3 regions of the Limnohabitans sp. TEGF002 genome follow, and region 3 is predicted to be linked to each of the others. Evidence: predicted binding sites of a transcription regulator. Region 3 holds the regulator's gene; each other region holds the start of a gene.
What was found. The regulator HrcA, encoded in region 3, represses chaperone genes, less so after heat shock. The targets are predictions, from matches to a motif close to TTAGCACTCNNNNNNNNNGAGTGCTAA.
Positions count from the first base shown of each region.

Region 1: a site for HrcA is predicted at 6,937-6,963, ahead of rpoH (RNA polymerase sigma factor RpoH). Genes of this name have one in related genera too.
Region 2: a site for HrcA is predicted at 5,999-6,025, ahead of groES (co-chaperone GroES). Genes of this name have one in related genera too.

Region 1 is NZ_AP029224.1:968,062-977,656, reverse strand. It holds gene recJ (single-stranded-DNA-specific exonuclease RecJ) at 1-1,640, shown strand, start outside; gene coaD (pantetheine-phosphate adenylyltransferase) at 1,644-2,150, opposite strand; gene rsmD (16S rRNA (guanine(966)-N(2))-methyltransferase RsmD) at 2,147-2,845, opposite strand; gene ACZ5SR_RS04935 (M16 family metallopeptidase) at 2,892-4,298, opposite strand; gene ACZ5SR_RS04930 (M16 family metallopeptidase) at 4,313-5,761, opposite strand; gene ftsY (signal recognition particle-docking protein FtsY) at 5,790-6,836, shown strand; gene rpoH (RNA polymerase sigma factor RpoH) at 6,993-7,925, shown strand; gene ACZ5SR_RS04915 (Bug family tripartite tricarboxylate transporter substrate binding protein) at 8,034-9,041, shown strand; gene ACZ5SR_RS04910 (SCO family protein) at 9,098-9,595, opposite strand, start outside.
Region 2 is NZ_AP029224.1:2,897,718-2,907,312, forward strand. It holds gene ACZ5SR_RS14545 (cytochrome c biogenesis protein ResB) at 1-784, opposite strand, end outside; gene ACZ5SR_RS14550 (c-type cytochrome) at 982-1,614, opposite strand; gene yihA (ribosome biogenesis GTP-binding protein YihA/YsxC) at 1,810-2,481, shown strand; gene ACZ5SR_RS14560 (alpha/beta fold hydrolase) at 2,534-3,511, shown strand; gene ACZ5SR_RS14565 (LpxL/LpxP family acyltransferase) at 3,505-4,371, opposite strand; gene ACZ5SR_RS14570 (lysophospholipid acyltransferase family protein) at 4,388-5,215, opposite strand; gene ACZ5SR_RS14575 (helix-turn-helix domain-containing protein) at 5,373-5,957, shown strand; gene groES (co-chaperone GroES) at 6,108-6,395, shown strand; gene groL (chaperonin GroEL) at 6,439-8,091, shown strand; gene ACZ5SR_RS14590 (DUF411 domain-containing protein) at 8,252-9,001, opposite strand; gene ACZ5SR_RS14595 (cupredoxin domain-containing protein) at 9,013-9,507, opposite strand; gene ACZ5SR_RS14600 (multicopper oxidase family protein) at 9,571-9,595, opposite strand, start outside.
Region 3 is NZ_AP029224.1:2,655,648-2,665,242, reverse strand. It holds gene recN (DNA repair protein RecN) at 1-1,211, opposite strand, end outside; gene ACZ5SR_RS13270 (NAD kinase) at 1,215-2,108, opposite strand; gene hrcA (heat-inducible transcriptional repressor HrcA) at 2,137-3,141, shown strand; tRNA gene ACZ5SR_RS13260 (tRNA-Ile) at 3,176-3,252, shown strand; gene ACZ5SR_RS13255 (P1 family peptidase) at 3,308-4,339, opposite strand; gene ACZ5SR_RS13250 (ABC transporter permease) at 4,384-5,349, shown strand; gene ACZ5SR_RS13245 (ABC transporter permease) at 5,339-6,184, shown strand; gene ACZ5SR_RS13240 (ABC transporter ATP-binding protein) at 6,187-7,191, shown strand; gene ACZ5SR_RS13235 (ATP-binding cassette domain-containing protein) at 7,188-8,009, shown strand; gene ACZ5SR_RS13230 (ABC transporter substrate-binding protein) at 8,022-9,539, shown strand; tRNA gene ACZ5SR_RS13225 (tRNA-Arg) at 9,595-9,595, shown strand, end outside.

The DNA.
Region 1 (9,595 bases), 1.5 Mb from region 3:
TGCTGGCTCGCCTGTATGCCGCTCGCGGCGTGCTGTCCAAAGACGAACTCGACGATGCGCTCAACCTGCTGCTGCCACCGGCCAGCATGTTGGGGACGCAAGAAGCGGCCAAGCTGCTGGCCGACGCCATGGCGCAAAACAAGCGCCTGTGCATCGTGGCCGATTACGACTGCGACGGCGCCACCGCCTGCGCTGTGGGCGTGCGCGGGCTGCGCATGCTGGGCGCCCAGAACGTGAGCTACTTGGTGCCAGACCGGGTGGTCGATGGTTACGGCCTGACACCCCCGATTGCCGAGCGTGTGCACGCGCAAGGCGCGGATGTCTTGATCACCGTGGACAACGGCATCGCCAGCGTGGCGGGCGTGCAGGCTGCGCAAGCACTGGGCCTGCAGGTGCTGGTGACCGACCACCATTTGCCGGGCAGCGAATTGCCCACAGCGGAGGTGATCGTCAACCCCAACCAGCCTGGCTGCAGCTTCACCAGCAAGTCCATCGCCGGTGTGGGCGTGATGTTTTACGTGCTGCTGGCCCTGCGCGCCGAACTGCGCCAGCGCGGTATGTTCGACGCAACCAACCAACCGAGATTGGACGCCCTGCTGCCCCTGGTGGCTTTGGGCACCGTGGCCGACGTGGTCAAGCTCGACCCCAACAACCGCCGCCTGGTGGCGCAAGGCCTGCGCCGCGTGCGTGCAGGTGCCCTGCCCCCGGGCATGTCGGCGCTCATGCGGGCGGCCAGCCGCGAGACCGCCAAGGCCACCACCTTTGACTTTGGTTTTGCCTTGGGGCCGCGCATCAACGCCGCAGGCCGCCTGGCCGACATGACGCTGGGCATCGAATGCCTGTTAACCGACGACGCAGGGCGCGCCGACGAGCTGGCCAAGCAGCTGGATGCGATCAACCGCGAGCGCCGCGTGATCGAGGGCGACATGCGCGAGATGGCCATGGAGATGGCCGAGTCGCTGTTTGACGAAGGCGATGAGCCGCCGCCTGCCATTTGTGTGTTTGACCCGGATTTTCACGAAGGCGTGGTGGGCATCGTGGCCTCGCGCATCAAGGACAAGCTGCACCGCCCCACTTTTGTGTTCGCGGCCAGCAGCGCACCGGGCAAGGAGCACCAACTCAAAGGCTCAGGCCGCTCCATCGCAGGCTTTCATTTGCGCGACGCGCTCGATCTGGTGGCCAAGCGTGCCCCGGGCGTGCTGCTGCGTTTTGGCGGGCACGCCATGGCGGCGGGTTGCACCATTGCCGAAGAGCACCTCGATGTGTTCGAAGAGACGCTCAACCAAGTGGCCATGGAATGGCTGGATGCCGCCACGCTGCAACGCCGCCTGGAAACCGACGGGCCGCTGCCTGCCGAATACCGCCGGGTCGATTTGGTGGACATGCTGCACCACGAGGTCTGGGGCCAGGGCTTTGCACCGCCGGTGTTTTGCGAAGAGATCGAGATCGTGTCGCAGCGGCTGGTAGGCGAGAAGCACCTCTCACTCAAGATGAAACACCAAGGCCAGCCGGTGGACGGCATCTGGTTTGGCCGCACCGAGCCGCTGCCCTCAAAAGTGAAACTCGCCTACCGGCTGGACGCCGACGAGTGGCAGGGCCAAAAGCGGGTGCGCTTTTTGGTGGAAGGCGCGGAGGTTTGAACCTCAGTGCTTGGTCGCAACCTTGCCTTGCAAGGCGTTGAGCACGGGAGCAGACACCAGGCCCGACACATCACCGCCGAGCTTGGCGATTTCGCGCACCAGCGTGCTGCTGATGTGCTGCACATGGGCGCTGGTGTGCAGGAACACCGTATCAATTTCCGGGGCCAAGTGGCGGTTCATGCCCGACATTTGCGTTTCGTAGTCGTAGTCGGTCACGGAACGCAGGCCACGCACGATCACATGGGCGTTTTGCGACTGCACAAACTCGACGATCAGGCCGTCAAAGGGCAGGGCCTTCACATTCGGACAATCGGCCAGTGCGGCTTGGGCCAGCGCCAGCCGCTCATCCAAGGTGAACATTGTGTTTTTGTGGTGCGCACGGGCCACGGCAATGATGACCTGGTCAAACATTTGGGCAGCACGGCGGATCGCGTCTTCATGGCCCAGCGTCAGCGGGTCAAAGGTGCCCGAATACACGGCGATCACAGGGGTATTGGCAGATCGGCTCATGGCGTGGCTCCTTCAGCAGGAATGGCAATAGAGGTGGGCGCAGATTCAGGGCTGACCCGTTGCAACAAATGGGCGTGCACCGCACCCGCTTTGAGGTGGCGTTCGCACTGTAGCCCCAAAGCCGTCAATGCCTCAGTGGGCCAAGCCACAGGCGCTTCCAGGTAAATCCAGCCGCCCACGGGCACGGCACGGGCCGCCGCTTTGAGCGCGGGCTCAAACCAAGGGCCGTCAAAAGGCGGGTCGATGAAAACAAGGTCCACACTGCCCGCTGGCAAACGACCCAAAGTGCTCACTGCGTCGCCGCGCTGCACACTCAACATGCTGGCTTTCAGGCGGGTGGCGTTGTCTTGCAAATCGCGCACCAACACGGCATCTTGCTCGACCATCAGCACATGGGCCGCACCGCGCGAAGCGGCCTCAAGCCCCAGCACGCCAGTGCCCGAAAAAGCGTCCACGCAGCGCCAGCCGCTCAGGTCCTGGCCCAACCAGTTGAACAGGGTTTCGCGCACACGGTCGGGTGTGGGGCGCAAGCCCGGTTTATCGATCACTTTCAGTCGGGTCCGACGCCACTGCCCGCCGATGATGCGGATCTCATGCGAAGACGGGCCTTTGGGCACCGGGTTCTTCGGTTTTTTCTCGGCGGCATGACGGGCTGCGCCGGTCAGTGGGGGTCGTTTGGATGGGGCTGGTGACATAGCTTGTGAGTGTAAAGGCCTGAGGGCTTGAACCCCGTCTTGTCCTTCAGGGCTGGCCACCCACCACCACCGTGACCATGCGCTCAGGCTGCAAGACCCTCGCCATGGCGCGTTGAATATCTGAGGCAGTCACTCGCTCGATTTGCTGCGTCCATGTGTTCAGGTAATTGAGCGGCAAACGGTTCCATGCGATGTTGGCCACGTTGTCCAGCAACTTGCGGTTGCTGTCGATGCGCAGCGCAAAACCGCCCACCAAGTTGGATTTGGCCGCTTGCAGCTCGGCCTCGGTCGGGCCTTGGCGCACAAAGTTTTGCACCACCTCTTGGGACACAGCAACAGCCTGAGCAGCTTGATCAGGACGTGTCTGCAAGCCCACCATGAAAGCGCCCGCATGCAGGCCCGGCGAAAAACCGCTGTAGACGCTGTAGCTCAGCCCGCGTTTTTCGCGGACCTGCTCGGTCAGGCGCGAGACAAAGCCTCCTCCGCCCAAGATGTGGTTGCCCACCAGTAAAGCAAAAAAGTCGGGGTCGGTGCGTTTGTAGCCGGGCTGGCCGATCAGCACATGGGCCTGGGCCGAGTCAAAGGGCAAGTTCAGGTTTTGTGCAACAGCCAGAGGGGCCACTTCGGGCACCGACGGCAAGCTGGGGCAGCCCGATTCGCGGGGCCACTGCGCCAGCAAGCGCTGCACCATGGCGTCAGCTTGGGCGCGGGTCAACGCCCCCACCACGCTCACCGTAGCGCGGCAAGCCCGCAAAGCTTGGGCATGCAGGTTTTTCAGGTCTTGCACGCCGATGCGAGAAAGGGTCTCGGGCGTGGCCCGAAAACCGTAGGGGTGCGCGCCATACACCGCCTCTGCAAAACGGTGCTGCACCACCGTGCCGGGTTTGGTCAGCGATTCGCGGATGGACGCGCTGATGCGTTCGCGGTCACGCAGCCACATGGCTTCAGGAAAAGCCGGGTGCGCCATTTGACGTGCGGCCAGGGCCACGGCTTTGTCCAGCAGGTCCGGATAGCTCAGGCTGCGCAGGCCAAAACTCATGCGGTCACCGCCCGCACTGCCTCCAAAGCTCGCCCCCAAGTCGGCCCAGGCTTCGCCGATCTGGTTTTCATCCATCGCTTGGGGGTAAGGGCCTTGGCCCTGCCCTTGCACTTTCGGTTCGGCGCGGGTGCCGTTCGCCATTTGCCCCGCCATGACCGAGGCCAGGCCCGCCTGCGCGGCCGGGTCGCGGCGGCTGCCCGCGTCGATGTCGATCTGCACATCGACCATGGGAATGGCGTGGCTCTCGACCAAGAACACGCGCGCGCCGCTGGGCTGGGTCCAGTGCTGGATGGGCAAGGACGCGTGCGCCCAACCCACCGCGCCCCAGCAGGCCAGCAGCAAAGCTGATCGCCGCAAAGCCCGTGCAGTCATGGACAAGGGTGAAATCAAAAACATGGGGTATGGGACTTTCATGGGATGAGCGCGGTTCAATGCCGAGCACCTGGCGCGGCGCGGCGTGCACGGGGCTGGCCCGACAAAGGCTGAGGCAGCAAGGTGGCCACAGTGAGGTTGTCATCGCCAAAATACTTTTGGGCCACGGCCTGCACTTGGGCCGGCGTGACTTGCCGCAAGCGGGCAATCAGCTGTGCGCCGTAATCGGGCGGCAGGCCCAGCGTCCAGGCCACACCCAGCTCGCGTGCTTGGTTGAACACCGAATCGAGCTTGTAAATTTCGCTGGCCACCCATTGGGTTTTCACGCGCTGCAGCTCAGCGTCGTTCACGCCCTCGGTGGCCACGCGTTGAACCTGGGCGCGCAAGGCAGCTTCGAGTGCTTGCGGCGTTTGTCCTTTGGCAGGCACGCCCTCTAGGTAAAAGAACTGCGGCCCCCGACCCATGAGGCCGTTGTAGGCCCCTGCACTGTCGGCCAGGCGGTTTTCGCCTTGGGTCAATGCACGGTCCAGGCGCGCGCCACTGTAACCATCGAGCACGGCGGCCAGCACCGTCAAAGCCAAGGCATCGTCGTGCTCGGGCGAGGCCGCCAGGCTGGACAGGCGCGGCACTTTGAAGGCCAGGGCCACATAGGACTGTTCCGCCGGAGCTTTGAATTCGAGGCGGCGCAGGCCTTGCTGCGCGGGCTCGTCCCGGGGTTTGCGCTCAGGCACGGCGCGGGTCGGGATGCTGCCGTAATACTTCTCGGCCAGAGCCTTGACTTGCAGCGGGTCGACATCGCCCGCCACCACCACCACCGCGTTGGCGGGGGTGTACCACTTGCGGTAAAAGTCGCGGGCGTCTTGTGGTGTCATGGCCTCCAGATCGCTCATCCAGCCCACGATGGGGCGGCGGTAGGGCGAGGCCGACAAGGCGGTGGCCGAGAGCATTTCGTGCAACTGCGCGCGGGGGTTGTCGTCGGTGCGCAGGCGGCGCTCTTCTTTCACCACCTCCAGCTCTTTGGCGAATTCGGCATCGGGCCACTGGTTGTTGGCAAAGCGGTCCGACTCCAGACGCATCACGGCTTCGAGTTGGTTGGATGGGATTTGCTGGTAATACCCGGTGTAATCCTTGGCGGTGAAGGCGTTTTCTCGCCCACCCAAAGCGGCCACACGGCGCGAGAACTCCCCCACAGCCAAAGTGGGCGTGCCTTTGAACAGCATGTGCTCGAGCACATGGGCCACACCGCTGGTGCCGTCCACCTCGTCCATGGAGCCCACCCGCAGCCACACCATGTGCACCGCGGTGGGAGCGCGGCGGTCGGGTTTCACCCACAGGCTCATGCCGTTGGCCAAGGTGAAGGTGTGCACCTGGGCCGCACTGGAGGCTGAGGCCTGCCCAGTGGGTTGTGCGGCCGCTTGACCTTGCGGGGCCTGCGCCGTGGCGCTGAAGCTGCTGGCCATCAAGGCTGTTGCCAGCGAAAGTCCCAAGAGAAAGTTCGGTTTCATAGAATGCATGATCCTTGAAATCCACGCCATGTTCAGTTTCTTCAAAAAAAAATCCCCCCCGCCTGAGGTGCAATCGCCTGCCGTGACGCCTGCGCTCCCTGTGGCGCAGCCTGTGGCCACTTCGCCTGCACCCACATCCTCACCCACGCAGGCTGAACCCGCGCCCGCTCCGGCTGCCCGCCAAGGCTGGATGGACCGCCTCAAAGCAGGCCTGCGCAAAACGGGCTCCAGCATCACCACCGTCTTCACCGGCACGCGCATCGACGACGAACTCTATGAAGAGCTGGAAACCGCGCTGCTGGTGGCTGACACCGGCGTCAAAGCCACCGAGCATTTGCTGCAAGACCTCAAGCGCCGCGTGAAAGAGACCAAAGCCACCGAGCCTTCGCAGGTCAAAACCTTGTTGGCCGACGCCATCACCGACCTGCTGACGCCCCTGCAAAAGCCCTTGAGCGTCGGCGACCACCACCCCACCGTGATCATGGTCGCTGGCGTGAACGGCGCAGGCAAAACCACCTCGATTGGCAAACTGACCAAGCACCTGGCCGATGAGGGCCTGAGTGTGCTGCTGGCAGCCGCCGACACCTTCCGCGCTGCGGCCAAAGAGCAATTGGCCGTCTGGGCCGACCGCAACACGGTCGAGATCGTCAGCCAACAAGGCGGCGACCCGGCCGCCGTGAGCTTTGATGCGGTGAGCGCTGGCCGCGCCCGGGGCCGCGATGTGGTCTTGGTAGACACGGCAGGCCGCCTGCCCACCCAAACGCACCTGATGGAGGAGCTCAAAAAGATCAAACGCGTGGTGCAAAAGGCCGATGGCACCGCACCGCACGAGGTGTTGCTGGTCATTGACGGCAACACCGGACAAAACGCCCTGGCACAGGTCAAGGCCTTTGACGACACGCTGGGCCTCACGGGCCTGATCGTCACCAAGCTGGACGGTACCGCCAAAGGCGGGGTGCTGTGCGCCATTGCCCGCGAAAAGCCGATTCCGGTGTACTTCATTGGCGTGGGCGAAAAGCTGGAAGACCTGGAAACCTTCAACGCCCGCGAGTTTGCGCAAGCCCTGCTGAGCTGACACTCCTCCCTGCGCCGTACCCCAACGCACAGACGCGGCCATACGCCGTCTGCAAAATCAGGGAAAACCCGAACATCGACGCCACCCTTGACGCCGTCCTTTAGCACTCTTCACCAGAGAGTGCTAATATTGGGGTATTCTGAAAGGAGTTCTGGTATGAACATTCAAACTGGTTCCCCCGCCACAGCCATCGCGCTGAGCAACCCTTGGGCGGTCGTGCCCTCGCTCGGCCACTTGGACGCCTACATCTCTGCGGTCAACCGCATGCCCATGCTCACCCTAGAGGAAGAGCAAGAGGCCGCCCGCCAACTCAAAGCCAACGACGACCTCGAAGCCGCTCGCAAGCTGGTGCTGTCGCACCTGCGCTTGGTGGTGTCGGTGTCGCGCCAATACCTGGGTTACGGCCTGCCGCACGGCGACCTGATCCAAGAAGGCAATGTGGGCCTGATGAAGGCCGTCAAGCGCTTTGACCCCGAGCAAGGTGTGCGTCTGGTCAGCTATGCGCTGCACTGGATCAAGGCCGAGATACACGAGTACATCCTGAAAAACTGGCGCATGGTCAAGGTGGCCACCACCAAGGCCCAGCGCAAGTTGTTTTTCAACCTGCGGTCCATGAAGCAAGGCTACAAAGCGGATGCCGAAGCAGGGACGCACCGCGACACCTTGACCCCCGACCAAGTCGATTCGATGGCCAACAGCCTGAACGTCAAGCGCGAAGAAGTGCGCGAGATGGAAATGCGCATGTCTGGCGGCGATGTGCTGCTGGACCCGGCCCCATCGGACGACGGCGAACAGGCCTTTGGCCCCATTGCCTACTTGGCCGATGTGAACCACGAGCCCACCGCGATGATCGAAGCGCACCAGCGCGATGTGATGGCCAGTGACGGCTTGGCCAGTGCCTTGAATGTGTTGGACGAGCGCAGCCGCCGCATCGTGGAAGAGCGCTGGCTCAAGGTCAACGACAACGGCTCGGGCGGCATGACGCTGCACGACTTGGCCGACGAATACGGTGTCAGCGCCGAGCGCATCCGCCAGATCGAAGTCGCGGCCATGAAGAAGATGAAAAAGGCGCTGGTCGAGTTCGTTTGATCACAGGCCTTGTGGGCCCCCTTGGATTCAGATACCCGGTTTTGACCGGGTATTTTTTTACCCGCATTGCGCTAAAGTCACTGCAGTTTTGTTTTGAAAGCATCCACCATGACCGTTCGCACCTCCTCTGGTTTTTCTCGCCGCCATGTGGCCCAAGCTATTGGCGCTGCTTTGGCTTTGGGACTGACGCCTTCATGGGCCAACCCACCTTCCACGGGGACATGGCCCACACAAACCGTGCGCTTGGTGGTGGGTTTCCCGGCAGGCTCCAGCCCCGACCTGACCGCCCGCGCACTGGCCGAACCTTTGTCCAAGGCCTTGGGCCAAAACGTCATCGTCGAAAACAAGGTGGGTGCTGGCGGCAACATCGCCGCTGACTTCGTGGCCAAGTCCACGGACGGCCACACTCTGGGCCTAATGATCAACGGCAACATGACGATAGCCCGCATCCTGAACCCCAAGGTGCCTTACGACCCCCTCAAGGACCTTGCGCCCATCAGCCTGATCGGCAAGGCGCCCTTGGTGCTGACTGTTCCAGCCAACGCGTCTGGCCAGACGGCTGCCGAGTGGCTGAGCCAGGCCCAAAAGGCAGGCGACAAGCTCAGTTACGCATCGCCCGGTGTCGGCACCGTGGCGCACTTGGGCATGGAGCTGCTCAAAACAAAAGCCGGCATTGCCCCTGTGCATGTGCCTTACCCCGGCAACCCGCAAATCATCACCGCCATGCTGGGTGGCCAAGTGCAACTGGCCTTGTTGCCACCGGCCATGGCTGCGGCCCAGGTGCGCGGGGGCAAATTGCGGGCCATTGGGGCTTCAAGCACCGGACGCAGCCCGGTGGCCGCCGAAGTGCCCAGCCTGGGTGAGATCGGTGTGAAGGATTACCAGTTGGAAATTTGGAACGCGGTGGCCGCCCCCGCCTCGATGCCTGCGACTGTGGCCATCAAGTTATCGTCCGTGGTCAGCGAGATCGTGCGTGCGCCCGAGATGCGTGCACGTCTGTTCCAACAAGGCTGGCAAGTGGTGGGCTCATCGCCAGAGGGCTTGCGCAACCGGATTCAGTCAGACACAAAAGCCCTGGGGGACATCATCCGCAGCCAGAAGATCGAGCTGAATTGAAGTTCTGAATCGGCCTTTGGCGTTGCGGGTTCAGCCCCAAGCCCTGAGGCCTGGACTCACTTGCCGCTGAGCAAAATCTTCACATCCGCAGCCAGCGCCTCGGCGCCGCTGGCGTGGCGGTTGTAGAGGCGAATGCGCCCTTGCGGGTCAAAGGTGAAGCTGCCCGCCGAGTGGTCCATGGTGTAGCTGGTGGGGGTTTTGCCTTCGACCTTTTTGTAATAGATCTTGAAGTCCTTGGTCACCTTGGGCAGCTGCTCAGCCGTGGGATGCAAGCCCACAAAGTCCGGCCCAAAATTGGCCATGTAGGCCTTGAGCAACTCCGGCGTGTCGCGCTCAGGGTCTACGGTGATGAAGACGCCCTGGAGCTTGGCACCGTCAGCGCCCAAGAGCTGTTTGGCCTGGGCCATTTCCTGCAATGCGGTCGGGCAGACGTCGGGGCATTGGGTGTAACCAAAAAACACCACTACGGCCTTGCCCGCGAAGTCCTTTAAGGTGCGCACCTGGCCGTCCTGGTCGCTCAACTCCCAGCCCTGGGCATAGTCGGCACCGGTGAT
Region 2 (9,595 bases), 240 kb from region 3:
GCAGCAAGATGCCGTTGGACTGGTTCAAGATGGCCGTGCCCGAAGCCGTGTTTTCAGCCACCAGCAAATTGGCGCGAAAGGCCGGGTTGCGCTCCGACAAACGGTGTTGTGCCGGCACATCCGCGATCATGCCGCCACCGTTGTAAATTTCCTTGCCGCCAAACCACATCTGGGCGCGCACCGCCAGGTCGCCATCCAGCAAACCGCCCACACACACCAGCACAATGGCCGAGTGCGCAGCGATGTAGCCGATCTTGTTGGCTGCACCCGCCTTGGCCGCCAGCATCCAGCCCTTGCCCGCTGGGGTGTCTCGCTCTTGCAGCTTGACCTTCCAGCCGCCTGTGGCCAGCAGGGCACCCAGGCGTTTGGCCGCGACTTCGGGCGCTTCGTTCAGGTGCCCCTCGGCTTTGTGGTGAAAAGCCTTGAGGCTTTGCTCGCGGATGTTTTCTTTGTAGTTCTTCAGATCCACCAGGATCTTGGGCGTGTTGCGGGCAATGCACAGGCTGGTGCTGACCACCAGGAAAGCCAAGATCAGCAAGAACCACCAAGCGCTGTAAACGGTGTTGAGCTTGAGGGTGGCAAACAGCTCGGCCCAAAACGGCCCAAACTGGTTGATGTAGTTGTTGGTGGGCTCGTTTTGCTTGAGCACCGTGCCGATCACTGAGGCGATGCAAATGATCGTCAGCAGGGAAATGGCAAAGCGCATGGACGACAGCAACTCGATCACGGCCTGCCCTCGGGGCGAGCTGCGCTCGGATTCAGGGCTGGATGCAACAGTCGTCATGAGGTGTTCAAAAAGGAATCAGACAAAGAAAAGGCGGGGCATGGCCCGCCAGAAACAATCAAGGCCGGGAAAACCGGCCTTGAATCAAGTCATATCAGCCGATGCTGAATTGTGCCGCAGAGGCATGCGCCTTGGCTTAAATCCCCCTGAAACCAGCAGGTCAAGCCCGGCACACCCAACGGCAGCCCAACCCAGTTTCAGCGCAAACCAGCGATGTAGTCTGAAACGGCCTTGATTTCACGGTCGTTCATTTTGGCGGCGACCTGCGTCATTTGCAGGTTGTTCTTGCGAACGCCTTCACGGAACTGGGTCAACTGGGCAGCGGTGTAGTCGGCGTGCTGACCCGACAAACGGGGGTACTGCGAAGGCATGCCCGCACCGTTGGGCGAATGGCAGCTGGCGCAAGCAGCGATCTGGCGGTCAGGAATGCCACCGCGGTAGATGCGCTCGCCCCAAGCCACAGTGTCTTTTTCTTTGGCAAAACCGGGCTTGGCCTGGTTGGAAGCGAGCCAGTAGCTGATGTTGCGCATGTCTTCGTTGCTCAGGCCTGCCACCATGCCGCTCATCACGGCGTTGGCGCGTTTGCCCGATTTGAATTCTTGCAATTGTTTGAGCAGGTACTCGGGGTGTTGCTGGGCCAGCTTGGGATTGACGGGGGTGCCCGAATTGCCATCAGCGGCGTGGCAAGCCACACAGGCGGCTGTGTAAATGGCCTCGCCTTTGGCCAGGTCGGGTTTGGCGGCTTGCGGCGCAGGGCCGGCAGCCAGGGCGGAGCCGGCCACAAAAGCGGCCGACAGAGCAGTGATCAAGAGAGAGGAAATCGACTTCATGGCGTGATCCAAGAGTTGGCGCAAAACCCAAGGATTCTACAATGAGGTCCGCGTCAGTTTCCTGACGACCCAAGGTATCCCTGATTTATGAGCTCCCGCCCCCACGTTCGCGTTCCTGCAAGCGCCGCCAAAACCCCCAAAGCCACTGCTGCAGCGGTTTCTGAAACACCGAATACCCCTGCAGCTGTGACGCCCATGGGCTGGATGCACACCGCCCGTTTTTTGACCACTGCCGCGCAACTGCACCATTTGCCCGCGATGGACACCCCCGAAATTGCTTTTGTGGGTCGATCGAACGCGGGCAAGTCCACCTGCATCAACACCCTGACGCAGAAAAAGCAGCTCGCTTTTGCTTCTAAAAAGCCTGGCCGCACCCAGCACATCAACCTGTTTGCCCTGGGCAAACAAGGCATCACCGACGCCGTGCTGGCCGACTTGCCCGGCTACGGCTACGCCGCCGTGGCCAAGATGGACAAACTGCGCTGGCAGCAGGTCATGGCCAATTACCTGGTCAGCCGCGAAAACCTCAAGGGCATCGTCATGATGTGCGACCCGCGCCACGGCCTGACCGAGCTCGATGACATCCTGCTCGAAGTGATCCGACCCCGGGTCGAAGAAGGCCTGAAGTTTTTGATCATCCTGACCAAGGCCGACAAGCTCACCCGCGCCGAGCAGGCCAAAGCCCTGTCGATTGCGCGACTGCAAGCCGGTGGCGGCGAGGTGAAACTGTTCTCGGCCCTGAAAAAGCAAGGCGTGGACGAGGTGGCAAAGCTGCTGTGGGACTGGACGCACCCCCCCGAAGGCGCAGCCCCCGCCCCGGTGCCCACTGAGTCGCCTGAAGAAGAACCCGAAGCCCTGGACGAGTGAAACCCAGCCGCTGACAGCGCCGGATCACCGTCCCCCAAATGAGTGATCCCTCGTGCCCACACGCCCAAACCGTATTCAGACTTGGCAGCAAGCGCTGCCCCACGGCATCAGCCTGAGCTGCCGCGCCTGCGGTGAGCTAGGCCGACCCGTGCTGCTGTTTTTGCATGGCTTTCCGGAAGGGGCCTGGGTGTGGGACCCTTTGCTGCTGCATTTTTCCCGGCCCGAAAACGGCGGCTACCGATGTGTCGCCCCCAACTTGCGTGGCTTTGAACGCTCCAGCGCCCCCGAAGACGTGAAGGCCTACCGCGCCAAGTACTTGGTGCAGGACATCGTGGCCCTGATCGGCAGCGAATGTGGCACCGGTCAACCCTTGGCTGCCTTGATCGCCCACGACTGGGGCGGCGCGGTGGCCTGGAGCTTGGCCAACCAGTACCCCGAACGCCTGCGCCAGCTGGTCATCGTCAACTCGCCCCACCCCGGCCCTTTCCTGCGGGCCTTGCAACTGGACCCTGCGCAGCAAGCGGCCAGCGCTTACATGAACTTCTTGGTGCAGCCCGATGCGGCGGCGCATTTGGCGGCCAATGACTTTGAGCGCCTGTTCGGCTTTTTGACGGGCCAGGACTCCTCGCTGCAATCGCTCACCGCGCAAGCAGCAAACACCCCTGCGCACTGGCTCACACCTGCTGTGAAAGCACAATACCGCGAAGTTTGGCAGCATGGTCTGCAAGGCGGCCTGAACTACTACCGCGCTTCGCCCCTGCGTCCAGCCACCGCCATCGACCCGGGTGCCAGCGCTGTGCAGATCCCGCCCGAGGCGCTGCGCATCGAAGTGCCCACACTGGTGCTCTGGGCTCAAGACGATGTGGCCTTGCTGCCCTGCCTGACCGAAGGACTGGACGCGCACATCCCCGATCTGAAACTGGTGCCGATTGAACAGGCCACGCACTGGGTGGTGCATGAGCACCCCGAGCGGGTCATCACCGAAATCGCAGACTTTCTGCAGCTGCAGACCCGTCGGCCGCCTCAATAAAAAGGTGGCTCGCCCTCGGGCCGGGTCTTGAAGCGCTTGTGCACCCAGTAATACTGCTCGGGCATGGTGCGCACCCACTCGCCCAGAAGGCGGTTCATGCGGGTCGTGTCGTTGACCAAGTCGACAGTGGGGAAGTCTTGCAGCGCAGCATGTACCTCGATGTCGTAACCCGCAGCAGTCATGCGTGTCACCACGGGCACGACCCGCGCCCCGGCCACCCGCGACAAGCGCGACAGCGACGTCAGGGTGGCTGCTTTTTCAACCCCCAAGAAAGGCACAAAGATCGACTCCTCGCGCCCAAAATCCATGTCGGGCGAGAGGTGCAAGGGCTCGCCTTTTTTGATGCCCGCCAAAATCTGGCGCATGCCCTGACGCCGGAAATACGGCCGCACATTGCCCGAACGCTCGCGCCCCTGGCGCACCCAGGCCTCAACGGCAGGGCGCGACTGGCCCACAAAGATGAAGGCCACAGGCCCAGGAACATCGAAGGACACCGCCATGCCGCCCGCATCCAAGCCCACAAAATGCGGCGCAAACATCACCAATGGCCCCGGTTGCTGCAAAGCCTGTAAGTCGCCCACCCAACGCAGGCGTTGACGCACCAGCGCCTCGGGCGCATGCCAAAGCCAGGAACGGTCCATCACCGACTGCCCGAAGGCCACAAAGTGACGGTAGGCCAGGGCCTCACGCTCGGGCGCAGACAACTCCGGCAAGCACTGGCACAAATTGACCTGCACAATTCGGCGGCGCTTGCGTGCCAGATGCCACAGCAACCACCCCAAGCCATGGCCCGCGGCCCTTACCCAGGACAGAGGCAAGCGCGCAAACAGGCGCAAAACAGCGATCAGAAAATTCACCATGGTTCTTCGGGTTCGCTCAGGCCTGACGGGGCGTTTTGTAACGGGCGTAGCCCCAAATGTATTGCGATGGGCACTGCAAGATCAGTGCCTCCATGGCCTGGTTGATCTGCACCACAGCGGTGTCCAAATCATGGGACAAGGGGTGCCCCAGCGCCTGGGTGTGCAGACGGTAACCGTGCCCCCAAGGCAAGCGCTCACCCCAAATCAGAACCACCTGGGCGCTGGTTTGCAAGGCCAAACGCGCCGCCAAGGTCATGGTGTAGGCGGGTTGGCCAAAAAACGGTGCCCACTGCCCCATGCCCTCGGGCGGCACCTGATCGGGCAACAAACCCACGGCGCGCCCTGAACGCAGGGCTTTGATCATTTGCCGCACACCGGCCAAGGTTGTGGGCACGGCCTCCAAACCGGGTCGCTGTCGCGCCAGAGTCATGACCTCGCCCAAACCCGCATGCCGGGCGGGGCGGTACAGCACCGTCAAAGGACCGTGTGCAGCCGAAAAGCGCAACGCCAGCGCTTGGGCCGTGATTTCAAAACAACCCATGTGCGGGGTCAAAAACAGAACCCCTTGGCCGCTGGCATAGGCCTCGACAGCGGCGCGGTCGTCGGCCCACGTCAGTGCGGGCGTGCGGCCCAGCCACAGACGGGGCAACTCGGCCGACATGCGTCCAGCCTGCCCCACCGCGCGCCACACCCGGCCCCAGCCCAAGCCGGCTTGGCGTGAATTGTGCAAAAACCGGCTTCTGTAGCGACCTGAAAAACACCAGGCCAGCCAGCCCCCCACGCTGCCCAGCAGGTGCAGGGCCCACAAAGGCCAAAGAGCAAAAAAACGAAACCAACGCAGCATAGGGGAGTGATTTTGCCTTGAACCGGGGCACTACCTGTTTTTGGTCCGGCGCACTACCGGTTCATGCCAAACGCAAGTCACGCGGCGGGACCTACCATGACCACAGCGCCTGGAAATCGCCCATTCCATCCTTTTCAGTGCAAACAAGGAATTCACCATGAAAAACAACCAGATCAACCCGAACTATTTCAGCACCAGTCAAGCCGCCAAAATGCTGGGCCTGTCGGTCGGCACCATCCAGCGCATGGTTGAAAACGGGGTTTTCAAAGCATTTGTCACCCAAGGCGGGCACCGACGCATCTTGTCCTCCTCCCTGAACCAATACTGCAAACAAAAAGGTTTTCCGGGCATGGAGACAGCAGCGGACACACCCCTGGTGTGCGTACTGCACGACGACCAGCATGTGGCCAGCGCACTGGAAAAAATGACCCATTGGGAGCAAGTCAAGGTCATCACCCACCCACTGGACTTGATGGGCATTCACCAGGCCGTGGGGGTCTTTTTCATCGATGCGCGCATTCCTTGGCTGCACACGACTCCCCTGCACCTGCAGGACAATTTGATGCAAAACGCCCACATCGTGGTCTACAACAGCGGCCAACTGCCCACCAGCAGCCCCTTGCACTTGGCTCGAAAACTCAACTTGTTCGAAGGCGACATCAGCACCGACTTGGTTTATGGCTACATGCTCGGCAGTGCACAGGCCAGTGGCGTCGACACCCCCCGCCCGCTCCACCAGTAAAAAACACCTGAGTCTTGAAATGGCTCCAAATGCCCTTATCATTAGCACTCGATGGAGTTGAGTGCTAACAGCACCCCACTCCTCAGATTTCAGCAGCACCCTAGACCGGTGCTTTAGTTTTTCAACCCTTGTTTCATTTCAGGAGATTCCATGAAACTGCGTCCTTTGGGCGATCGCGTGATCGTCAAGCGTATCGAAAGCGAAACCAAAACAGCTTCCGGCATCGTCATCCCCGATTCGGCTGCAGAAAAGCCCGATCAAGGTGAAGTCCTGGCCGTCGGCCCTGGCAAAACCAACGACAAAGGCGAGACCAAAGCCCTGAGCGTCAAAGTCGGCGACCGCGTGTTGTTCGGCAAGTACAGCGGCCAGACCGTCAAGGTCGGCGGCGACGAGCTGTTGGTCATGAAAGAAGAAGACCTGTTCGCCGTTGTCGAATAAGTCACCCTTTTCCATTTTTTAAATACATTCAGGAGCTACTCACATGGCAGCAAAAGACGTCATTTTCGGCGGCGAAGCCCGCGCACGCATGGTTGAAGGCGTGAACATTTTGGCCAACGCGGTCAAAGTGACCTTGGGCCCAAAGGGCCGTAACGTGGTGTTGGAGCGCTCGTTCGGCGCCCCCACCGTGACCAAGGACGGCGTGTCCGTGGCCAAGGAAATCGAACTCAAAGACAAGCTGCAAAACATGGGCGCGCAGATGGTCAAGGAAGTCGCTTCCAAGACCTCTGACAACGCTGGCGACGGCACCACCACCGCCACCGTGTTGGCTCAAGCCATCGTTCGCGAAGGCATGAAGTACGTGGCCGCCGGCATGAACCCGATGGACCTGAAGCGCGGCATCGACAAAGCTGTGACGGCTTTGATCGAAGAGTTGAAGAAGGCCACCAAGGCCACCACCACCAGCAAAGAAATCGCCCAAGTCGGCTCCATCTCTGCCAACTCCGACACCAGCATCGGCGAAATCATTGCCAACGCCATGGACAAAGTGGGCAAAGAAGGCGTGATCACTGTGGAAGACGGCAAGTCTTTGAACAACGAACTCGACGTCGTTGAAGGCATGCAATTCGACCGCGGCTACCTGTCGCCTTACTTCATCAACAACCCAGAAAAGCAAGCCGCTTTGCTGGACAACCCCTTCGTGTTGTTGTTCGACAAGAAGATCAGCAACATCCGCGATCTGCTGCCCACACTGGAAGCCGTTGCCAAAGCTGGCCGTCCTCTGTTGATCATTGCCGAAGAAGTCGAAGGCGAAGCCTTGGCAACTTTGGTGGTCAACACCATCCGTGGCATCTTGAAGGTTGTGGCTGTCAAGGCTCCAGGCTTTGGCGATCGTCGCAAAGCCATGTTGGAAGACATCGCCATCTTGACAGGCGGCAAAGTGATCGCTGAAGAAGTTGGCTTGACACTCGAAAAAGTGACTTTGGCCGATCTGGGCCAAGCCAAGCGCATCGAAGTGGGCAAAGAAAACACCATCATCATCGACGGCGCTGGTGCTGCACAAGACATCGAAGCCCGCGTCAAACAAGTGCGTGTGCAGATCGAAGAAGCCACTTCTGACTACGACCGCGAAAAGCTGCAAGAGCGCGTGGCCAAGTTGGCTGGCGGTGTGGCCGTGATCAAGGTGGGCGCTGCCACCGAAGTAGAAATGAAAGAAAAGAAAGCCCGCGTCGAAGACGCCCTGCACGCGACTCGCGCTGCTGTGGAAGAAGGCATCGTGGCTGGCGGCGGCGTGGCTCTGCTGCGTGCACGTCAGACTGCTGGCGTCATCAAAGGCGACAACGCTGACCAAGACGCCGGTATCAAACTGGTGTTGAAAGCCATCGAAGCCCCATTGCGCGAAATCGTTTACAACGCCGGCGGCGAGCCGTCGGTGGTGGTGAACGCTGTGTTGGCCGGCAAAGGCAACTACGGCTTCAACGCAGCGAACGACACCTACGGTGACATGATCGAAATGGGTATTCTGGACCCTACAAAAGTGACCCGTACTGCTTTGCAGAACGCCGCTTCTGTGGCTTCTTTGATGCTCACCACAGAGTGCATGGTTTCCGAAGCCCCGAAGGACGAGTCCGGCGCTGGCGGCGGCGGCATGCCTGACATGGGCGGCATGGGTGGTATGGGCGGCATGGGCATGTAATTGCCCCGCTGTCTGGACTGAGGGTTTGCGCCCTCACCCGGCCAACAACAAAGCCCCGCAAGGTGAATGTCTTGCGGGGCTTTTTTCGTGGCGACACTTAAAGGCTTGCTCTGGAAGGGATCGAAAAAAAACTGTACCGATCGATCCCACATGAACAGACTCAAAGGGCCGCTGCCTCGATCTTCACCACCCAGTAAGCACCTTTGTCCTGCATCGCCTGAAAACGCACTTTCTGGCCGACTTGCAAGGCGTCGAGTTGACTCAGGTCCTTGACCTGAAAGACCATACTCATGGGCGGCATGTCCAAATTCTTGATCTCGCCGTGCTTGAGCGCCACCTTGCCTGCGGCCTTGTCGATGCGCCGCACCTCGGCTGAAGCCCAGGGCAAAGCGACAGCGTCATCGCTCACACGTTGCAGGCCGTCACGCTGCGCCATGCGGCGCAACCCCGGGTAATGTTGAAAGCTTTTCGTGCTGCCGTCTTTTTGCACCAGCAGCACGTCATAGGCGTCTTTGCGGCCCTTGTATTCGGGCCCGTCCATACCGGGACTGCCAATGGGCATGCCGGGCACTGACAAGCCCAAAGCCACAGGCCGCTCCTTGAGCAGGCGGTGGATGTCGGCAGCGGGCACATGGCCCTCAATAACATAGCCGCCCACACTGGCGGTATGGCACGAGCCGAGGTTTTCCGGCATGCCCAACCGCTTGCGTGCGGCGGTGTTACCTACGTCGCGCACCTCGACCTTAAAACCACTGGCCTGCAGGTGTTCCACCCACAGTTGGCAGCAGCCGCAGTTGGGGTCTTTCCAGACCTGCACGGTGGTGGCTTGCGCGAGCGCGGTGCGTTGAAATCCGGTGGCCGCCGTGATACCCAGCAGGGCTGCAGCATGGAGCCATTGACGTCTTTTCATGGGGTGTTCCTTCACTTGACGGTGATGCGGCCGATCATGCCCGCCTCAAAATGGCCCGGTATCAGGCAAGCAAATTCAAACGTACCTGCACGGTTGAAGGTCCAGACGATGGCCCCCTTCTGACCAGGATCCACATGCGCCATGTAGGGTTCATCGTGTTCCATACCAGGGTGTTTTTTCATCATCTCGGCATGCGCCTTGAGTTCTTGGGGTGTGCCGATCACGATCTCGTGCAGCACCTTGCCCGCGTTCACCGCCACCAGGCGCACCGTCTCGCCCAGCTTGACCTGGATTTCCTTGGGCGCAAAACGCATGTTGTCGGTCATGCGGATTTCGATGGTGCGTTGGACCTTTTTCGGATCGCCCGCAATGCCCCAGTCTTTTTGTTCCGCCGGGGCTGCCGACGGGGCGTGGTGGTTTTGGTGGGCCACGGGCGAATGGGCGTGCACAGCAGGCAGGACCAGCAGGCCCATGGTCAGCAGCACGGTGTGGATGGCGATGTTCATAAAAAATCCTTGAAAGTGGTTTGAGAGGTGACAGCCCCTGTGAAACGGGTTTGCAGAGCGCAGTCAGTGGTGTTTGTGGTTCTCGGGC
Region 3 (9,595 bases):
TGTGCGGGCGCTTCCAGTGTTTGCAGCTGCACCTCAAAGCGGCCACCTTGCATGCCCAGTTGCTGCATGGCGCTGCTCACGGCTTGGGCCAGGGGTTTGGCCGCTTTTTGGCGTTGCTGCGAGACGGCTTTGGCTGCTTGAAGGCAAGCTTTGTGGGCAGCTTGTTCGGCCTTTTGCAGGCTGTCCAGGTCGGCTGCGGCATCGAGCTGGGCCAGCTCTTGGCGCCAGCTTTGCAAGCTCAAGGGCAGCTCGTCCGGTGTTTTTTTGTAGCGCCGGGCCAGCGACAGCCACAGGCCCATGCGATCGTCCAGTTGGGCCAGGTGCTGTGGGTCCAGATCTGTTTTTCGCAAATAAGTGTGCAGGCTGTGGGCCACGTCTTCGGCTTGGGCTTGCGCAGACACCAGCACATCGGCCAGGGCGTTGAACTCGGGTTCGTACTGACCGAGCGACTGCAGGGTCTGGATGGCGCGGGACAGCTGTCGCAACGCGCCGCCTTCGCTGTCGCTGTCGCCCCCTTCGAGCAAGACCGTGCTCTGGTTGGCCCCGTCGATCAAGGCCTGTGCATTGGCCAATCGGCTGTGCTGGCTGCTCAGCTCCTGCCATTCGTCTACCTGCGGGTTCAGCTTTTCCAGCTCGCCAATTTGCCAGGCCAAGCGTTCGCGCTCGTTGGCCAAGGTGCTTTGCGCTTGCTGGGCATCGGTCAGCGTTTGCTGGGCCTGCCGCCAGGCTTGCCAAGCGGTTTTGAGCGGGCGCGTGTCGGTGCCCGCATAGGCATCGAGCAAACCACGCACCGCATCAGGCCGGGTCAGGCTTTGCCAGGCGTGCTGTCCATGGATATCCAGCAACTGCTCGCCCAGTTCGCGCAGCTGTGTGGCGGTGGCGGGGCTGCCGTTGATCCACGCGCGGCTTTTGCCGGCGGTGTCCACCGTGCGGCGCAGCAGCAAGTTGGCACTGGCCTCAAACCCGGCATCTTCGAGCCAAGTCTGAATGCGGGGTGTGGGTTCAAATTCTGCGCAGACCTCGCAGCGGCTGGCACCTTCGCGCACCACACTGGCTTCGGCGCGGGCACCCAAGGCCAGTTGCAAGGCGTCGATCAAAATGGATTTGCCTGCACCGGTCTCGCCGGTCAACACGCTGAAGCCTGAGCTCAGGTCCAGCGCCAGTTCTTGCACGATCACAAAGTCGCGCAGGGTGATGTGCGTCAATGCCATGGCTCAATCGCCCCCATTCCAGTGCATTTTTTTGCGCAAGGTGTCGAAATAATTCCAGCCCGCTGGGTGCAAAAAGCGCACTTTGTGCTCCGAGCGCTGCACCACGATTCGGTCGCCCAGAATCAGATCGGCCAGCGATTGCATGTCAAAGTTGGCGCTGACATAACGCCCAGCCACGATTTCGATGCTGATCTCGCTGGTTTCGGGCAACACGATCGGGCGATTGGACAAGGTGTGGGGTGCGATCGGGGCCATCACCCAGCCGCCAATGCCCGGGTGCATCAAGGGGCCGCCGACCGAGAGTGAATAAGCCGTGGAGCCCGTGGGGGTGGCGATGATCAGACCGTCGGCGCGTTGGTTGGACACAAAGTGACCGTCCACCTCGACCCTCAGCTCCACCATGCCCGAGGTGCCGCCCCGGTTGACCACCACATCGTTCATAGCCAAGGCGCTGAACACGCAGCGCTGGTCGCGCATGACCTTGGCTTGCAGCAAGCTGCGGTCTTCGGCTTGGTAATGGCCCTGCAGCATAGGCTGCAGCACATCTTGGTAAGTTTGCAGCGGGATGTCGGTGATGAAACCCAGCCGCCCTTGATTGATGCCCATCAAAGGCAGTGCGTAGCGGGCCATCTGGCGGCCAATGCCCAGCATGGTGCCGTCGCCTCCGATCACCAGGCCCAGATCACACTGCGCGCCAATCTCGGCCATTTCGAGCACAGGGTATTGGTTCAGGCCCGTGTGCGAAGCGGTTTCCTGGTCCAGCACCACATCGCAGCCTTGCCGCGTCAAGAACTGGGCCACATCGTCCAGGGCGCGGCGTGAACTCTCCAGCGCCCCGCCATGCGCGGTGGTGTGGTACTTGCCAAAGAGTGCAACGTGACGGAACTTGGATCTCATTCGCAAATTACATCATTAAAATGAGCTGATGCTAGATGATCGTGCCAAGTTATTGCTCAAAGCCCTGGTGGAACGCTACATTGCGGACGGCCAGCCTGTGGGCTCGCGCACGCTCTCCAAAGCCTCAGGCCTGGATTTGTCACCTGCCACCATCCGCAACGTGATGTCCGACCTGGAAGAGTTGGGCCTGATCGCCAGCCCCCACACCTCAGCCGGGCGAATCCCCACCAGCCGAGGCTACCGCCTGTTTGTAGACACCATGCTCACGGTGCAGCGCGATGGCCTGGACACCCCGGCGCTGACGCCCGACCAGCCCCAAAAAGTGATCGCCAGCGCAGCCAATTTGTTGTCCAACCTGTCGCATTTTGTGGGTGTGGTCATGACACCGCGCCGGGCCTCCGTATTTCGGCACATTGAGTTTTTGCGGCTGTCCGAGCGGCGTTTGCTGGTCATCATCGTCTCGCCCGAAGGCGATGTGCAAAACCGCATCCTGTTCACCGAGACCGATTACTCGCAAAGCCAGCTGATCGAGACCTCGAATTTCCTGAACACCCATTACGCGGGCATGGCCATTGAGCAGGTGCGCAGCCGGGTGCAGCAAGAGCTGGTCAGTCTGCAAAGCGAAATCGCCACGCTCATGCAGGCCGCTGTGCAGGTCAGCACCGAAGCCCTGGCTGAAGACCAGAACGAAGTGGTCATTGCGGGTGAGCGCAACTTGCTGTCGGTGAGCGATTTTTCCAGTGACATGGGGCATTTGCGCCGGGCGTTTGACCTGTTTGAGCAAAAAACCCAGCTCATGCGCTTGCTGGACGTGTCCAGCCAGGCCGAAGGCGTGCGCATTTACATCGGCGGTGAAAGCCAGATCGTGCCCATGCAAGAGTTGTCGGTGGTCAGCTCACCTTACGAAGTCGATGGTCAGGTGGTCGGCACCTTGGGCGTGATCGGTCCGACCCGCATGCCCTATGACCGCATGATCCAGATCGTCAACATCACTTCGCGCTTGGTCAGCAACGCGCTGAGCCAGTCCAAATAAGCCCCTGCAGCCCACTACAATCACGGCTTCGGTGGGGGCGTTAGCTCAGTTGGTTAGAGCAGAGGACTCATAATCCTTTGGTCGACAGTTCAAGTCTGTCACGCCCTACCATTTCAATCCACAACTCAGCCCACTTTTCACCGAGTGGGCTTTGTCGTTTCTGGGCTCAGGAGGCCATATCCATGGCCGCAGGCACATCCCCTGTTTGGGTGGCGATGCCCCGCGCCTGCCGAATCGCATCGACCGTGGCCAGCGCTGTGGCCTCGGCCGCCATCACAGTCAGCAGCATCAAATCGACCGGACCCGTTTCGGTGCCTGTTGCCAATGCATACAGCGTGTCGCCGTCCAGCGTGGTGTGCGCGGGGCGGATGCTGCGGGCCAAGCCGTCGTGGGCGCTCATGGCCAGGCGTTTGGCCTGGGCTTTACTCAGGGTGGCGTTGGTGGCCACTACGCCAATGGTGGTGTTGGTGCCTGGTAGGGGGCGCTTGCCGTGCTCGCCCGCCAGCAAGGCGCGTTGCGTGTCCAGCAAGTTTTTTCCATCGGCCGTGCGGGCTCCGGCCAGCACTTGGCCTGTGGCGGGGTCGATCACATCGCCCACCGCGTTGCAGGCGACCAAGGCGCCCACCACCCAAGGGCCCACACGCACACTGGCGTTGCCAATGCCGCCTTTCATGCAGCGGTCCAGGCCAAAGAGTTTGCCCACGCAGGCACCTGCCCCTGCGCCCACATTGCCTGCTGCCGGTGAGGCTGTGGACGCCGCCTCGCAGGCAGCGTAGCCCGCTTCTGCGTTTGGACGTGCCTTGGGGTCGTCTCCCTGGCGCACGACGGGCAAGTCAAACAACACGGCCGCAGGCACGATGGGCACACGGCCGTAACCGGTTTCAAAGCCAATACCCTGCTCATCGAGCCAGCGCACTACGCCTGTAGCGGCGTCCAAGCCAAAGGCGCTGCCGCCGCTGAGCACCACCGCATGCACTCTGTCCACCAGGTTGGCCGGGTCCAACAAATCGGTTTCTCGGGTGCCCGGGGCAGCCCCGCGCACATCCACCGCACCCACGGCCCCGCCGGGGGCCAAGACCACTGAGCAGCCTGTTAACCGTTCGCTCATCGTGAAGTGACCGACCTGTAGCCCGGGGACATCCACAATAGAGCCCCAAACGTCGTCTTGGACGCTGTTTACAATCGTTTGCGATGCCATTGAAAACCCTGTTCATCGTTGCTCACAGACCCCAAGGATAGCGCGTGCCCCTGTTTGTTTTGAGACGGCTGCTGAGCTTTGTGCTGACCCTGCTGGCCACGTCGGTCGTGGTGTTTGCCGTGCTTGAACTTTTGCCTGGCAATGCCGCGCAGGTCATTTTGGGCGAAACGGCCACGCCCGAGTCGATCGCGGCGATGGAAGAAAAATTGGGCCTCAACCAGCCAGCGGCCACCCGCTACCTGAACTGGATAGGTGGCATGTTGCAGGGCCAGACGGGCCTGAGCATTTCTTACGATACCCCCACGGCGCAGCTCATGGCAGAGCGCATGCAGGTGACGCTGCCGCTGGCCGTGATGGCCATGGGGCTCACGGTGGCGCTGGCGCTGGCGCTGGGCATTTATGCCGCTTCGCAGCAAAACAAGGCGGGCGATGTGGGCGTGATGACACTCAGCCAACTGGGCTTGGCCTTGCCCAATTTCTGGCTGGCCATTCTTTTGATCCTGCTGTTTGCGGTGCATCTGGAGTGGGTGAGCGCGGGCGGTTTTCCGGGCTGGTCCGAGGACGATGGCGGCGGAGTGGGCGAGGGCATCAAGGCCTTGCTCTTGCCCGCGATGGCGCTGGCGGCGGTGCAAACGGCCATCTTGACGCGGGTGACCCGATCGGCCGTGCTAGACACATTGGGCGAAGACTTCGTGCGCACCGCCAGGGCCAAAGGCTTGTCTCGCCGCCAGGTGCTGTGGGGCCATGTGTTGCGCAACGCCATGATCCCGGTCCTGACGGTGATGGGCTTGCAGTTTGGCAACCTGATCACCAGCGCCATCGTGATTGAAAACGTGTTTGTGTTGCCCGGCATTGGGCGGTTGATTTTTCAGGCCATTGCCAACCGCGATTTGATCGTGGTGCGCGATGTGGTCATGCTGCTGGCGGCGCTGGTCATCCTCATTAACTTTTGTATTGACGTGCTGTATGCGTGGATCGATCCGCGCTTGAAGGCGGGCCATGCGCAATAACCAGCACTGGATGCGCCGCGCTTTGCGTCACCCGAGTTTTGTGGCGGGCGGGGCCATGGTCTTGCTGATGGTGCTGTGCGCCGTGCTGTCCTTGTTCTGGTCGCCTTACCCGGTAGGCGACATCGACATTCCTAATAAATTGGCCTCGCCCAGTGCTGCGCATTGGTTCGGCACCGACAGCTTGGGGCGCGACATCGGCTCTTTGCTGCTGGTGGGCAGCCAAAATTCTTTGTTGGTGGGATTCATTGCGGTGGGCATTGGCCTGGGTGTGGGCGTGCCATTGGGCTTGCTGGCCTCGGCGCGGCGCGGTTGGGTCGAAGAAGTCATCATGCGCGCCTCGGACTTCACTTTCGCCTTTCCGGCCTTGTTGTCGGCCATCATGCTGACCGCGATCTATGGGCCGGGTTTGTTGGTGAGCATCGTGGCCATTGGCATTTTCAACATCCCGGTGTTTGCCCGCATTTCGCGGGGCGCGGCCAACGCGGTTTGGTCGCGTGACTACACGGCTGCAGCGCGAGCGGCAGGCAAAGGTCCATTGGCCATCACCTTGGCGCATGTGTTGCCCAACATCGCCAGCGTGCTGATCGTGCAGGCCACCATCCAGTTCGCCATCGCCATCCTTGCTGAAGCGGCTTTGTCTTATTTGGGCCTGGGCACGCAGCCGCCGCAGCCCAGCTGGGGCCGCATGCTCAACGAAGCGCAGTCGCAGATGTTCCAAGCCCCCATGCTCGCGGTGTACCCGGGCGCGGCCATTGCCTTGGCGGTGTTGGGGCTGAATTTGCTGGGCGATGGTTTGCGCGATGTGCTCGACCCCCGGCTGGCGCGGCAGAGGTGAACATGCGTGATCTTTCAAGCGCCCAGCCTTTGCTGCAAGTTGATGATTTGCGGGTGAGCCTGCCCACAGCCAGGGGCTGGGCACAGGCCCTGCGCGGCGTGTCCTGGCGCATGGAGCGTGGCCAAACGGTCGGCCTGATTGGTGAGAGCGGCAGCGGCAAATCGCTCACGGCTTTGGCCCTGATGGGCTTGTTGCCCGAACGCGCCCGCGTGAGCGGGTCCATTGCGCTGCAAGGCCAAGAACTGGTGGGCCTGCCCGAGCCGCAGTTGTGCCAGCTTCGTGGTGCCCGCATGGCCATGATTTTTCAGGAGCCGATGACGGCGCTCAACCCCCTGCACCCGATCTGGAAGCAGATTGCAGAGCCCTTGCGTCTGCACCGACACATGAGCGCCAGCGACGCCAAAGCCCGCGCCCTGCAACTGCTCGAACGCGTGCAGCTGCCACGGGCGCGTGAGCGGCTTGACGCCTATCCGCATGAGCTGTCGGGCGGACAACGCCAGCGCGTGATGATCTCGATCGCGCTGGCCTGTGGCCCCGACTTGTTGATTGCCGATGAACCTACCACCGCGCTTGATGTCACGGTGCAAAAAGAGGTGTTGGTGCTCATCAAACAATTGGTGCGCGAAGACGGCATGGGCTTGCTCTTGATCAGCCACGACTTGGGCCTGATGCAGGACCAGGTGGACCGCGTGATGGTCATGTATGGCGGTGCGGTGGTGGAGAGCGCGGACACGCCTGATTTGTTTGCGCACCGGGCGCACCCGTACACACGCGGTTTGTTTGCGGCGCGCCCGCGCTTGGGGCTGGCACGCGGTACCCGCTTGACCACGATTCCTGGCAGCGTGCCCGAGTTGATGGATTTTCCGGCGGGGTGTGCGTTTGCAGACCGTTGCAGCTTGGCGGTGGACGATTGCCGCCAGACACCCCCGCAGGCAGACAACATCTCACACGAAGCCGCGGGGGAAGTGCCCCATGTGGTCAGCTGTCCGCGCTGGAGGCTGCCATGAGCGAGACGCACACATCTGCGCCGCTGCTGGCGGTGAAGCATTTGGGGCGGCGCTTTGCCTTGCCCCGCACAGGTTTGTTTCAACCTGCAGGCGCTTTGCAGGCTTTGTCGGACGTGAACTTCACCCTGCAACCGGGAAAAAGTTTGGGCATCGTGGGCGAGTCCGGTTCAGGCAAGTCCACCTTGGCGCGTTTGGTCATGGCGCTCGACACACCCACCGAGGGACAGGTTTTGTTCAACGGTGTGGACGTACACGAGGCTCGCGGACAGGCTTTGCGCCAATTGCGCAGCGGTTTTCAGATGGTGTTCCAAGACCCTTACGGTTCGCTGGACCCCCGTCAAAAAGTGCTGGCCATCGTGACCGAGCCGATCCAGACCTTGGTGAAACCTGCGGATGGACGAGCTGAGTTGCGCGAGCGGGCTGCACAAGCGATGAGCGAAGTCGGCCTCAGAACCGCAGACCTGGACAAATACCCACACGAATTTTCGGGTGGTCAACGCCAGCGCATTGCGATTGCCCGCGCCTTGATCACCCGTCCCGCTTTGATCGTGGCCGATGAGCCCGTGAGTGCGCTCGATGTGTCTGTTCAGGCGCAAGTATTGAACTTGATGATGGACCTGCAAGACCGCTACGGCCTGAGTTATTTGTTGGTCAGCCACGACTTGGCGGTCGTTAATTTGATGTGCGACGATGTGCTGGTCTTGCAGTCGGGCCGTGTGGTCGAGCAAGGCCCGGCAAGCCAAATTTTTGAGCAAGCCGAGCACCCTTACACTCGGGCTTTGTTGGCTGCCGTGCCTGGCCAGCCCCCTTCTTTTTGAACAGGAGTCTCCATGAGAAATGTTTCTTCCATGACCCGCCGTACCCTCGCTTTGAGTTCGGCTGCCGTGTTGGTGGCCAGCTTGGTGGCGGCCCCTTTGCAGGCGCAAGCGCAGTCGCGCAAAGACACCGTCACCCTGGGCATGATCCTGGAGCCCACCAGCTTGGACCCGACCATGGCTCCGGCTGCCGCCATCGGTGAAGTGGTGCACTACAACATCCTTGAAGGCCTGACCAAAATCAACGTCGATGGGAGCATCACCCCCTTGCTGGCCGAGAGCTGGAAAATGGACGCCGACGGCAAGGCCTACACCTTCAAATTGCGCAAGGGTGTGAAGTTTTCCGATGGCACTCCTTTTGATTCAGCCGCCGTCAAGTTCAGCTTCGAGCGTGCGAAAGACGCCAAGAGCACCAACAAGGCCAAAGGCGCGGTGTTCAACAACATCACCCACATCTCGACGCCCGATGCACACACCGTGGTGCTTGTGCTCACCAACCCGGATGGCAACTTCTTGTTCCGCATGGGCGAGAACACCGCCGTCATCTTGCACCCCGACAGCGCGGCCAATGCGGCCACCAAGCCCGTGGGCACCGGCCCTTACAAACTCGAGAACTGGGCCAAAGGCACCGCCGTGACCTTGTCCAAGTGGGATGGCTTTCGAGATGCCAACGCCATCAAAGTGAAGAAAGTCACCTTCCGATTCATCAACGATTCGGCTGCCCAAGTGGCCGCCTTGCTCGCCGGCGACATCGACGGCATGCCCCGTTTTCAGTCGCCGCAAAGCCTGCAACAGTTCCAGAAAGACAAGCGCTTTGTGGTCGAGCTGGGCAGCACGGCGGGCAAAGGCATCATGACCATCAACAACCGCAAAAAGCCGTTTGACGATGTGCGCGTGCGCCGCGCCTTGTCGCATGCGGTCGACAAGAAAGCGTTCATCGATGGCGTGTTTGAAGGCTTGGCCAAACCCATTGGCAGCCACATGGCCCCCACCGATGCGGGCTATGTGGAGTTGAGCAACACCTATGCCTACGACCCTGAAAAAGCCAAGGCCCTGCTCAAGGAAGCCGGCGTGCAAACCCCACTGAACGTGACCCTGACATTGCCCCCACCGCCTTACGCCCGCAAGGGTGGCGAAATCTTGGCCGCGCAGCTGGCCAAGGTCGGCGTTGTGGCCAAAATAGAAAACGTGGAATGGGCCCAATGGCTGGGTGGCACCTTCAAGGGCAACTTTGACCTGACGGTGATCAACCACGTCGAGCCACTTGACTACATGGCTTATGCCAACCCGCAGTATTACTGGGGTTACGACAGCAAGGCCTTCCGCGACTTGGCTGCCAAACATGCGTCCACCACCGCGGCCAAAGAGCGCACCCAGCTGTTTGGCGACATGCAGCGCATGATCGCCAAAGATGCGGTCAACGTGTTCTTGTTCAATGCCACCAACACAGCGGTTTACCGCAAAGGCCTCAAAGGCCTGTGGTCGAGCTCGCCGATTTTTGCCAACGACATGTCGGCCGTGTCTTGGCAATAAATTGAAGGGCAGCCCCAAAGTGCCCCGAAAAGCTTGCTATAATTCGATGCATGATG